Regions from separate parts of the Roseateles sp. P5_E8 genome, predicted to be linked through region 1. Evidence: predicted binding sites of a transcription regulator. Region 1 holds the regulator's gene; the other holds the start of a gene.

The links. Region 1 encodes sigma-54, which starts transcription at its own class of promoters, with help from an activator protein. Its sites were predicted from a motif close to TGGCANGNAANCTGCTTT; they were not measured.
Region 2: the regulator sigma-54 is predicted to act here: its motif matches at 2,551-2,568, upstream of ACXRVZ_RS03405 (PEP-CTERM sorting domain-containing protein).

Annotation. Positions count from the first base shown of each region.
Region 1 is NZ_JBGCUM010000079.1:3,361-7,983, forward strand. Features, by position in the region: gene ACXRVZ_RS25585 (THUMP domain-containing class I SAM-dependent RNA methyltransferase) at 1-85, opposite strand, end outside; gene ACXRVZ_RS25590 (alpha/beta hydrolase) at 123-992, shown strand; gene ACXRVZ_RS25595 (alpha/beta hydrolase) at 994-1,857, shown strand; gene ACXRVZ_RS25600 (hypothetical protein) at 1,874-2,404, opposite strand; gene ACXRVZ_RS25605 (RNA polymerase factor sigma-54) at 2,413-3,906, opposite strand; gene lptB (LPS export ABC transporter ATP-binding protein) at 4,067-4,623, opposite strand, start outside.
Region 2 is NZ_JBGCUM010000004.1:12,205-16,827, reverse strand. Features, by position in the region: gene ACXRVZ_RS03415 (DNA recombination protein RmuC) at 1-924, shown strand, start outside; gene ACXRVZ_RS03410 (hypothetical protein) at 893-1,588, shown strand; gene ACXRVZ_RS03405 (PEP-CTERM sorting domain-containing protein) at 1,706-2,512, opposite strand; gene ACXRVZ_RS03400 (MFS transporter) at 2,712-3,869, shown strand; gene ACXRVZ_RS03395 (CHAT domain-containing protein) at 3,885-4,623, shown strand, end outside.

The sequences.
Region 1 (4,623 bases):
CCAGCAGGGGCTCGACGCCACCGGCGCAGGAAACGAAGAGGGAAAGTTTGTTGGGCAGGCTCACCGCGCGATTGTCGCTGGCCATAAACTGGACAGCGTTATCCCAACACTCAATGCGAGCCATGAAGCGAATCGTCCTGACCCTGGCCTTCCTGTTCAGCGCGCTTCAGGCGCAGGCGGCCGACCCGGTGCCGGCCTACCCTGCGCACACCATCCCCAACACGCTGCTGCGCGCCCTGCCCAAGAACGCCGATGGCCGCACGTATCAGCTGCACATTCATCTGCCGGCGTCATTTGCGAAGGAGCCCAAGCGCCGCTACCCGGTGCTCTACGTGACCGATGGTTACTGGGACTTCGCCACCATCGTGGCCTCGTACAACAACCTGAATTACGACAAGGTCGTGCCCGACTTCATCACGGTGGGCCTGGGCTATGCCGGCGACAACCTCGACTACGGCGAAATGCGCGGCTGGGAGCTGTCGCCGGTGCGTATGAACCCCCTGTCTTCCAGCAGCGGCAACGCTGACAAGTTCATCGCCTCGCTGGAGAAGGACATCTTCCCGCTGCTGGAGCGCGAGTACCGCGCCGACCCGGCCCAGCGCTACCTGGCCGGCAGCTCGCTCGGCGGGCTGTTCACGCTGCATGCGATGTATGCCAAGCCCGATCTCTTCAAGGGCTATATCGCCGCCAGCCCGGCCGTCGTCGCCGGCAACGACTGGATCATCGGCCAGGCCAAGGCCTATGCCGCGACGGGCAAGCCCATCAAGGCGCGGCTGTATGTCACCGGCGCCGAGAACGAATGGCCCGGGTTCCTCGCCGGCATCAAGCGCTACCAGGCGCTGCTGCCGGAGTTGAAGCACCCCGAGCTGGTCTATCAAAACCGCACCATCGATGGCGAGCGGCATGGGGGCACCAAGGCCGAGAGCTACACGCGCGGCATGCGCTTTGTGTTCGAGCCGCTGGCGCCGGAGACGGGGAAGTCGAAAGACTGACGTGAAGCAGTTCGCCCTCGCGCTGGCCCTCCTGTCCAGCGCGCCGCAAGTGCTGGCGGACCCGGCGCCCGGCTATCCGCCGCATGTCGTCCCGAACACGCAGCTGCGTGTGCTGCCGCCGACGGCGGATGGCCGGAGCTACCAGCTGCACATCCACCTGCCCGCGTCCTTCGCCAAGGAGCCCGCGCGGCGCTACCCAGTGCTCTACGTCACCGACGCCTACTGGGACTTCACGACCCACATCAACGCCTACAACAGCAAGGTCGCTGATCGCGTCGTGCCCGAGTTCATCATCGTGGGCCTGGGCTATGCGGGCCAGAACCTCGACTACGGCCAGCTGCGCATCGGCGACTTGTCGCCGGTAAAGCTCCCGCAGCCGGGCGACTCCGGCCACGCCGACAAGTTCCTGGCCACGCTGGAGCGCGACATCATCCCGCTGGTGGAGCGCGACTACCGCGGCGACCCGGCCCACCGCATGCTGGCCGGCAGCTCGCTCGGCGGTCTGTTCACGCTGTACGCGATGTACACGCGGCCGACGCTGTTCGAGGGCTATGTCGCGGCCAGCCCGGCGGTGAACGTCGACAACGACTGGCTCATTGGCCTCGCCAAGGCCTATGCCGCAACGGGCAAGCCCATCAAGGCACGTCTCTATGTGACCGGCGCCGAGTGGGAGTGGCCCGCCTACCTGGCCGGCATCAAGCGCTATCAGGCCCTGCTGCCCGAGTTGAAGCATCCCGGCCTGGTGTTCCAGAACCGCATCATCGACGGCGAGCGCCACGGCGGCACGAAGCCGGAAAGCTATGCGCGCGGCATGCGCTTCGTGTTCGAGCCGCTGGCGCCGGAGACGGGGCCATCCAAGGATTGAGGCCGGGCTACGGGTGTCAATTCAGCTTGGAGATGCTGCCACGTGCAGCACCAGGGAGGGGGCAGCCGCCTTTGAGGTCGATGGCTCGCGACTGCACCTCGTTTTCGTTCGACGTCGCGGTGGTGGCTTCAATCTGGAGAAGCCGCGCATCTTCCAGGCTGAACAGAAATGAAATGCCAACGGGCGCTGGCAGCCTCGGTGACTGAGCCGGCGTCTTGAACCGAATCGAGACGTAGTGGGGCAGCGTGCTCCGCTCGTGATACCAAGAGCCCGATAGCGAGACCGTCTTCCATGAGTCTGCGGGCAGGGTTTGGAGCACACAGCGTTCAATGACGGTCTGCTTCCCGCCGGAGATGAAGGTCACTTTCGTCGGCCTGCCGGACTCTTTGTCCGCGAACTCCATCTTCAAGCGCGTCAACGTGTACTGCGACGGAAGTTCCGGAATGCTGCCGTCAGAAGCCAGCGAGAGAATCCTGTCCTGGTGAGCGTTCGTCTGACTGCTCAGCATGCAGAACACCAGCAAGGCGAGGGTTTGGCTGAATCGCATGAGAGTGCCTACAGCGCCTTCCTCAAATTCGCCGGCGCGATCTTCATTCCTTCGCGGTATTTGGCCACCGTGCGCCGCGCGCACTGGATGCCTTGCTCTTCCAGCATCGCCGCGAGCGCGCTGTCGGACAGCGGCTTCTTGATGTCCTCGGCCGCGACGAACTGCTTGATGAGCGCGCGCACCGCCGTGCTGGACGCCTCGCCGCCGGCTTCCGTCGACAGCCCCGAGCCGAAGAAATACTTCAGCTCGAAGGTGCCCCAGCTGGTGGCCATGTACTTGGCCGTCGTCACGCGCGAGATGGTGGATTCGTGCAGGCCCAGTTCGTCGGCGATCTCGCGCAGCACCAGCGGCTTCATGGCCAGCTCGCCGTGCGTGAAGAAGCCGCGCTGGCGCTCGACGATGGCCTGGCTGACGCGCAGGATGGTGTCGAAGCGCTGCTGGATGTTCTTGATGAACCAGCGCGCCTCCTGTAGCTGCCCGCCCAGCGGCGAGTTGCTGATGCCGCCGCGCGTGGCGCGCAGCGCGTTGGCGTAGAGCTCGTTGATGCGCAGCTTGGGCGCCACCTCGGGGTTGAGCATGACGCGGAATTCGCGGCCCACCTTGCGCACGATGACGTCGGGGACGATGGCTGCAGCGGCGCCACGCGCAAAGCGGCGGCCGGGCTTGGGTTCGAGCCGGGTGATGAGCCCCTGCGCCTCGCGCAGGATGTGTTCGTCCGCGCCGGTTTCGGCCATCAGGCGGCGCATGTCGCGGCGGGCCAGCAGCTCCAAATGACCCTTGCAGATCAGGATGGCGACGACCTGGGCGGGGCACTTGGGGCAGGCGCGCAATTGCAGCACCAGGCATTCGGACAGGTCGCGCGCGGCAATGCCGGCCGGGTCCAGGCTTTGCAGCAGGCGCAGGGCGATGCGCAGGTGGTCCAGCAGTTCCTCGCGCGTCTCTTCGTCCTCGGCCAGGGAGGCGGCGATCTCGTCGAGCGTGTCTTCGAGATAACCATCCTCGTTGAGCGACTCGATGAGGATCTGCAGCGCGGCGCGGTCCTCGGGGGAGAGGTGGTGGCCGGCGAGTTGCTGGGTGAGATGCTCGGCCAGCGTGGCTTCGGCGAACTCCTGGCTCTCGCGCTCGCCGTCGTCGTCGCCGCTGGCGCCGGAGCTGTTGCTGGGCAGCTCGCGGATGCCGTCGAAGTCGTCGCGCTCGGTGCCGTTCTCCCAGTCCTCGCGCTCGGTACCGCCGAATTCCTCGGCGGTCAGCTCGGGGGCGTCGCCGCTTTCCGACTCGCCGGCCGAAGCCTCGGTGCCGCTCTCGGCCGGCGCGTTCGAGGCCAGCTCGGGGGCGCTGACGGTGAACTCCTCCTCGGTGTCCAGCAGCGGGTTGGTGGCCAGCATCTGCTCGACTTCCTGGTTCAGCTCCAGCGTCGACAGCTGCAGCAGCCGGATGGATTGCTGCAGCTGGGGCGTCAGCGCGAGATGCTGACTGAGGCGGACCTGGAGGGTCTGCTTCATCCCAGAGTTCCTTGCGGGCCGAGCGCCGGGCCGCTCCCAAGCCGGCCCGCGCTGGCGATGTGCTTGCCGCTCAATGCGGCAAGCATCGCCGTCCCCTCGGGGGACCGACCAGACGCGCTCGCGTTCAGCGACGCGAGGATGGGCGAGGGGTTGTCCATCTCTACATGCGGAAGTTTTCGCCGAGATAGACCTTGCGCACGTCGGCGTTGGCCACGATCTCGTCGGGCGTGCCTTCGGCGAGCACGGCGCCCTCGCTGATGATGTAGGCGCGGTCGCAGATGCCCAGCGTCTCGCGGACGTTGTGGTCCGTGATCAGCACGCCGATGCCGCGGCTCTTCAGGAAACCGATGATGCGCTGGATCTCCAGCACGGCGATGGGGTCGACGCCGGCAAAGGGCTCGTCCAGCAGGATGAAGCGCGGTTGCGTGGCCAGGGCGCGGGCGATCTCGACGCGGCGGCGCTCGCCGCCCGACAGGGCCGGCGCCGGGCTGTCGCGCAGGCCGTCGATGGAGAGGTCGTGCAGCAGGCCGTTGAGCAGCTCGTCGATGCGCGCCTTGCCCAGGGACCGGCCCTTGGCGTCCTGCTGCAGCTCCAGCACGGCGCGGATGTTCTGCGCGACGGTGAGCTTGCGGAAGATGGACGCTTCCTGCGGCAGATAGCTCAGGCCCAGGCGGGCGCGTGAGTGGATGGGCAGGCGCTGCACCTCGGCGCCGTCGA
Region 2 (4,623 bases), on a different contig from region 1:
GAGAAGAAGCTGGAGCAGATGCGCGCGACGGTCGACGAGAAGCTGCACGCCACGCTGGAGCAACGCCTGGGCGAGAGCTTCAAGCAGGTGGCCGAGCGGCTGGAGCAGGTGCACAAGGGCCTGGGCGAGATGCAGAACCTGGCACGCGACGTGGGCTCGCTGAACCGCGTGCTGACCAACGTCAAGACGCGCGGCGTGTTCGGCGAGGTGCAGCTGGCCGGCCTGCTGGACCAGGTCTTCACGGCCGAGCAGTACGCGGCCAACGTGGCGGTGCTGCCGGGCTCCAGCGCGCGGGTCGAGTTTGCGATCAAGCTGCCGGGCCAGCGCGACGATGGCCAGCCGCTGTGGCTGCCCATCGACGCCAAGTTCCCGCGCGAGGACTACGAGCGCCTGCTGGACGCCCAGGAGCGCGCCGATGCGCCGGCCGCCGACGCGGCGGGCAAGGCCATCGAGAGTCGGCTGCGATTGGAGGCCAAGACCATCCGCGAGAAGTACATCGGCCCGCCGCATACCACCGACTTCGGCATCCTGTTCGTGCCCACCGAAGGCTTGTACGCCGAGGCGCTGCGCCGACCCGGCCTGATGGAGAGCCTGCAGCGCGAGCACAAGGTCATGCTGTGCGGCCCCACCACACTGCTGGCGACGCTGACCAGCCTGCAGATGGGCTTTCGCACGCTGGCGCTGGAGAAGCGCTCGGCCGAGGTCTGGGAGGTGCTGGGTGCCGTCAAGACCGAGTTCGGCAAGTTCGGCGACGTGCTGACCAAGGTGAAGAACAAGCTCGATGAGGCCGGCAAGACGCTGGACGCCGCCGAGGTGCGCACCCGCGCCATGACGCGCAAGCTCAAGGGTGTGGAGGCACTGCCGGACGATGCGGCCGCGCAGTTGTTGCAGCTTGCTGCGGCTGCCGACGACGATTCAGCTTGACGCGATGCGGCACCGAGTTCTCTGGTGCTTCTGTTGCGTCGCAATGTTTTGCGCCGCCGCTGTTTCAAGAGCCGAGACCGCGAGGCCGGCTTTTGTCGGGGACGGCAGTGCAGAGCTTTGGGAAGGCATCCTGCGGGCACCCATCGATGAGCCCGGGCTGGCCGAGGGCGCCAGGCGGCAGCTGGCAATGCTGCGCCTCATCCAAAGCGCGCGCGACATCAATCTCTGCGACAAGCAAGCCGTCATTCGGCATTTCGGGCCTTGGCTCGGCGAGATGCTCGAACTCGTCAAACTGGAGGGCCGCAGCGCAGAACAGAGGCAGCGCCTGAATGACTTGTATGAGGATTCGTTGGGCTTCCTGCCCGATTGGTCCGACCAGGTGCGCAATCCGGAAGTGCGCTGCGGCCTCTGGTTGAACTTCGGGTCTGCCGCGCAGCGCGAACCCAGGTTGCGGGAGTTCAAGCCGTTCGATCTGAGTCTGGCGAGCCATGTGTTCACGCTGTGCGCCACGTCCGCACGCCGGCTCCCTCACGGACAGACGGTGGCGAGCTTTGTCCAATGTCGAGCGGACCCCAGTGGGATCCAAATCTATGTTGGCTTGTTCAACGGGCGAGTGCAAAGCATCTCGATCATCTTGGCCAAAGCTGTGAAGCAACCTGGCTAGCGACCGGCACGGCCTGTCATTGAGCGACGAAAAGCACAGAGGCCCGCATATACGGGCCTCTGTGCAACTCTCAACTCGGGGCATCGCTGACGACAGCAGCGATGCCGCCCGTGGTGCTTACTGCTTGCGGCGACGCGAAACGCCCAGCGCGGCCAGCGTCAGGCCGGTGAGCAGCAGCGTGCCCGGCTCGGGCAGGCGGCCGGTGGGCAGGCCGCCCACGTCGTCGTCGGACAGTTCGCCGTCGTACAGGCGGATCAGCGCGACGCTGCCACTGGCGAATTCACCTTGGCCGCCGYCCTGCACGTTGTCGGCGAAGAAGGTCAGCAGGTTGTCGGGATTGGCGATGCCGTAGGTGCTGAAGTCCATCACCGTGGTCAGCAGGTCGAACTGGAAGGCGCCGTCGAAGTAGGTCGTGACGTGGCCGGCACCGTTGTTGGTCAGCGAGATGCGGTGGTAGTCGCCGAAGGTGAAGGTGTCCGGGCCGTCGCCGATGGGGTAGACCTGCAGCTTGTTGCCCGGCTCCACGTAGAAGGCGTTGTCGCTGCTGCGGTTGGACGTGTTCAGGATGCTCTTCCAGGTGCCGTTGTCGGCGTTGAACTTGAAGACGATGTCGACCGTGTAGGCATTGGGCACGGTCAGCAGGCCGGTCGTGCTGACCGACAGGCCGGCCTGCTCGTTGACCGGCGTGCGGTTGCCGTTGAACTGGTAGACGGTCTGGCTGACGCCGAACACCGTGTCGGTCACAAAGGCATTGGTGCCCAGCGGGTCGATCGCCGTCAGCGCCGGGGCGCCGGCTTCGCTGGCGGTCAGCGTGCCGTTGAAGTTCCAGGTCGCCACGGCGGTGGGCAGGGCCAGGGCTGCGGTGGAGGCCAGCAGCGCAGCGGCGGCCAGCGACAGGACGGCGAGGGTGTTCTTGGTTTTCATGAGGGTTTCCAGACGGCTCGGGACAGATAGCATGGGAAGTAGCGAATTTCATGCCGGCGAGAAATCACCAGCTCTGACAGTCGTTTGGGGCGAATGCGGTGATTTCTGATTGCTCATCTGTAAAAAGGGTCGACAGGTTGCATGAGGCCCCCGGGGATACTGGGACGCTTTCGCAGGCACCGCCTGCGGCGCCCTCCTGATGCCCGCCGACTCCCCACCGCGCCACCTGCGCCACGCCTTCGTGTGGCTGATCGCCACCATGATCTGCGTGCATGCCTGCATGGCCACCACGCGCGTCACGGCCAGCCTGTGGGTGCTGAACCAGGGCTATGGCGAGGCCTCGGTCGGCCTGCTGCTCAGCCTCTTTGCCGTGGCGCCCATCGCGCTGTCGCTGTGGGCCGGCCGGCTGGCGGACCGCCACGGTTTTCACCGCCCGGTCGGGGTCGGCGTGCTGCTGGCAGGCGCGGGCGCGCTGCTGGCGCTGGGCGTGCAGCAGCTCTGGGCCATCGCCACCGGCTGCCTGCTCTGCGGTGGCGCCGTGGCCGTGGCGGCGGTGGCCATGCAGCGCGAGGCCGGGCTGATGGCCGAGCAGCCGGGCGACCTCAAGCGCATCTTCAGCTGGATGGCGCTCGGGCCGGCCATGTCCAACGCCCTCTCGCCCATCATTGCGGGCCTGCTCATCGACCACATCGGAATGACGGCGGCCTTCGGCTTTGCAGCGTTGCTGCCCGTGCTGGCCTGGGTGCTGGCGCGCAAGGTGCCGCGCAACCCGCCCAAGGTCTTCACCAAGAGCTTTCGCGAGCCGGCGGCCTGGGACCTGTTCCGCCTGCCGGCCTACCGCCGCCTGCTGCTCGTCAACCTGGCGCTGTCGGCCGGCTGGGACGCGCACAGCTTCGTCGTGCCCGTGGTGGGCCATGCGCGCGGCTTGTCGGCGTCCAGCATCGGTCTGGTGCTGGGCAGCTTCGCGGTGGCGGCCACGCTGGTGCGCCTGGCCATCGTGCGCTTTGCCGATGACATCGACGAGGCCAAGGCCTTGCGCGGTGCCATGGTGGTGGCGATGCTGACCTTCGTCGCCTACGCCTGGCTGCCCGGCACCGCCGGCCTGGTCTGCGGCTCGGCGCTGCTGGGCATGGCGCTCGGTTCGGTGCAACCCATGATCCTGTCGATGCTGCACCGCGCCACGCCGCCCGAGCGCCACGGCCAGGCCCTGGGCCTGCGCATGCTGACGGTGAACGGCGCCACGGTGGCCATGCCCGCCGGATTCGGCCTGCTGGCCGCCGCCACGGCACTGACCGCGCCGATGTGGCTGATGGCCTCGGTGCTGTTGCTGGCGCAGTTGCCGGCCCGCAAGCTATAGGGACTGGAGGCGCCCATGCGCAAGCTGATGTGGCTGATGGCCGGACTGCTCGCGGCAACGACCGCTCTGGCCCAGGTCGACGAGGAGGACGCGGGCGATTCGCCCACCGCGTTGATGCCGGCTGCCGAGGCGCAGGCGCTGCTGGCTGAAGCGTTGCCCGTCGAGCCGGCGGCGCGGCTGGACTTGCTGCAGCAGCAGGTCAGGGCGGCGCAGTCCCTGGAGCAGCGCGGGCGCTGGGTGGAGCTGCTGGCCGAACTGGCCCAGCTCAGCCGCGGCCAGCCGGGCGGCGAGCTGTGGGTGCGCCAGTACCTGAGCGCCGAGTTCGTCTGGGGCAGTTCGGGCAAGGCCCTGACGACTGCCGATGCCTATGCCAGCGATACGACGCTGAGCCTGCCGCTGCGCGCGAGCGCGGCGCTGCGCCAGGTCTATGCGCTGTCCCAGGCCAAGGACCGCGCCATGCTCGACCGCGCCTGGTCACGCGCCCAGAGCCTCAGCAAACAGGCGCTGGAATCCATGGGCGACAGCGACCCCGCCGCAGCGCTGCGGCTGCAGGTGGACCGGTTGCAGGTGCGCTCCGAGATTGAGCGCTGGAGCGGCCGGCTGGCCGAGGCCACCGCCACGCTGCGCGAGGCCGTGCGCCTGTCGCAGAAGGGCGTGGAGGATGCGCGTCGTGCGTCCAAGGACATGAACAAAAGCGCGCGCGACCCCGCAGTGCAGGACGCCTACGGCTGGTACGACGGCTCCCAGGGCATGC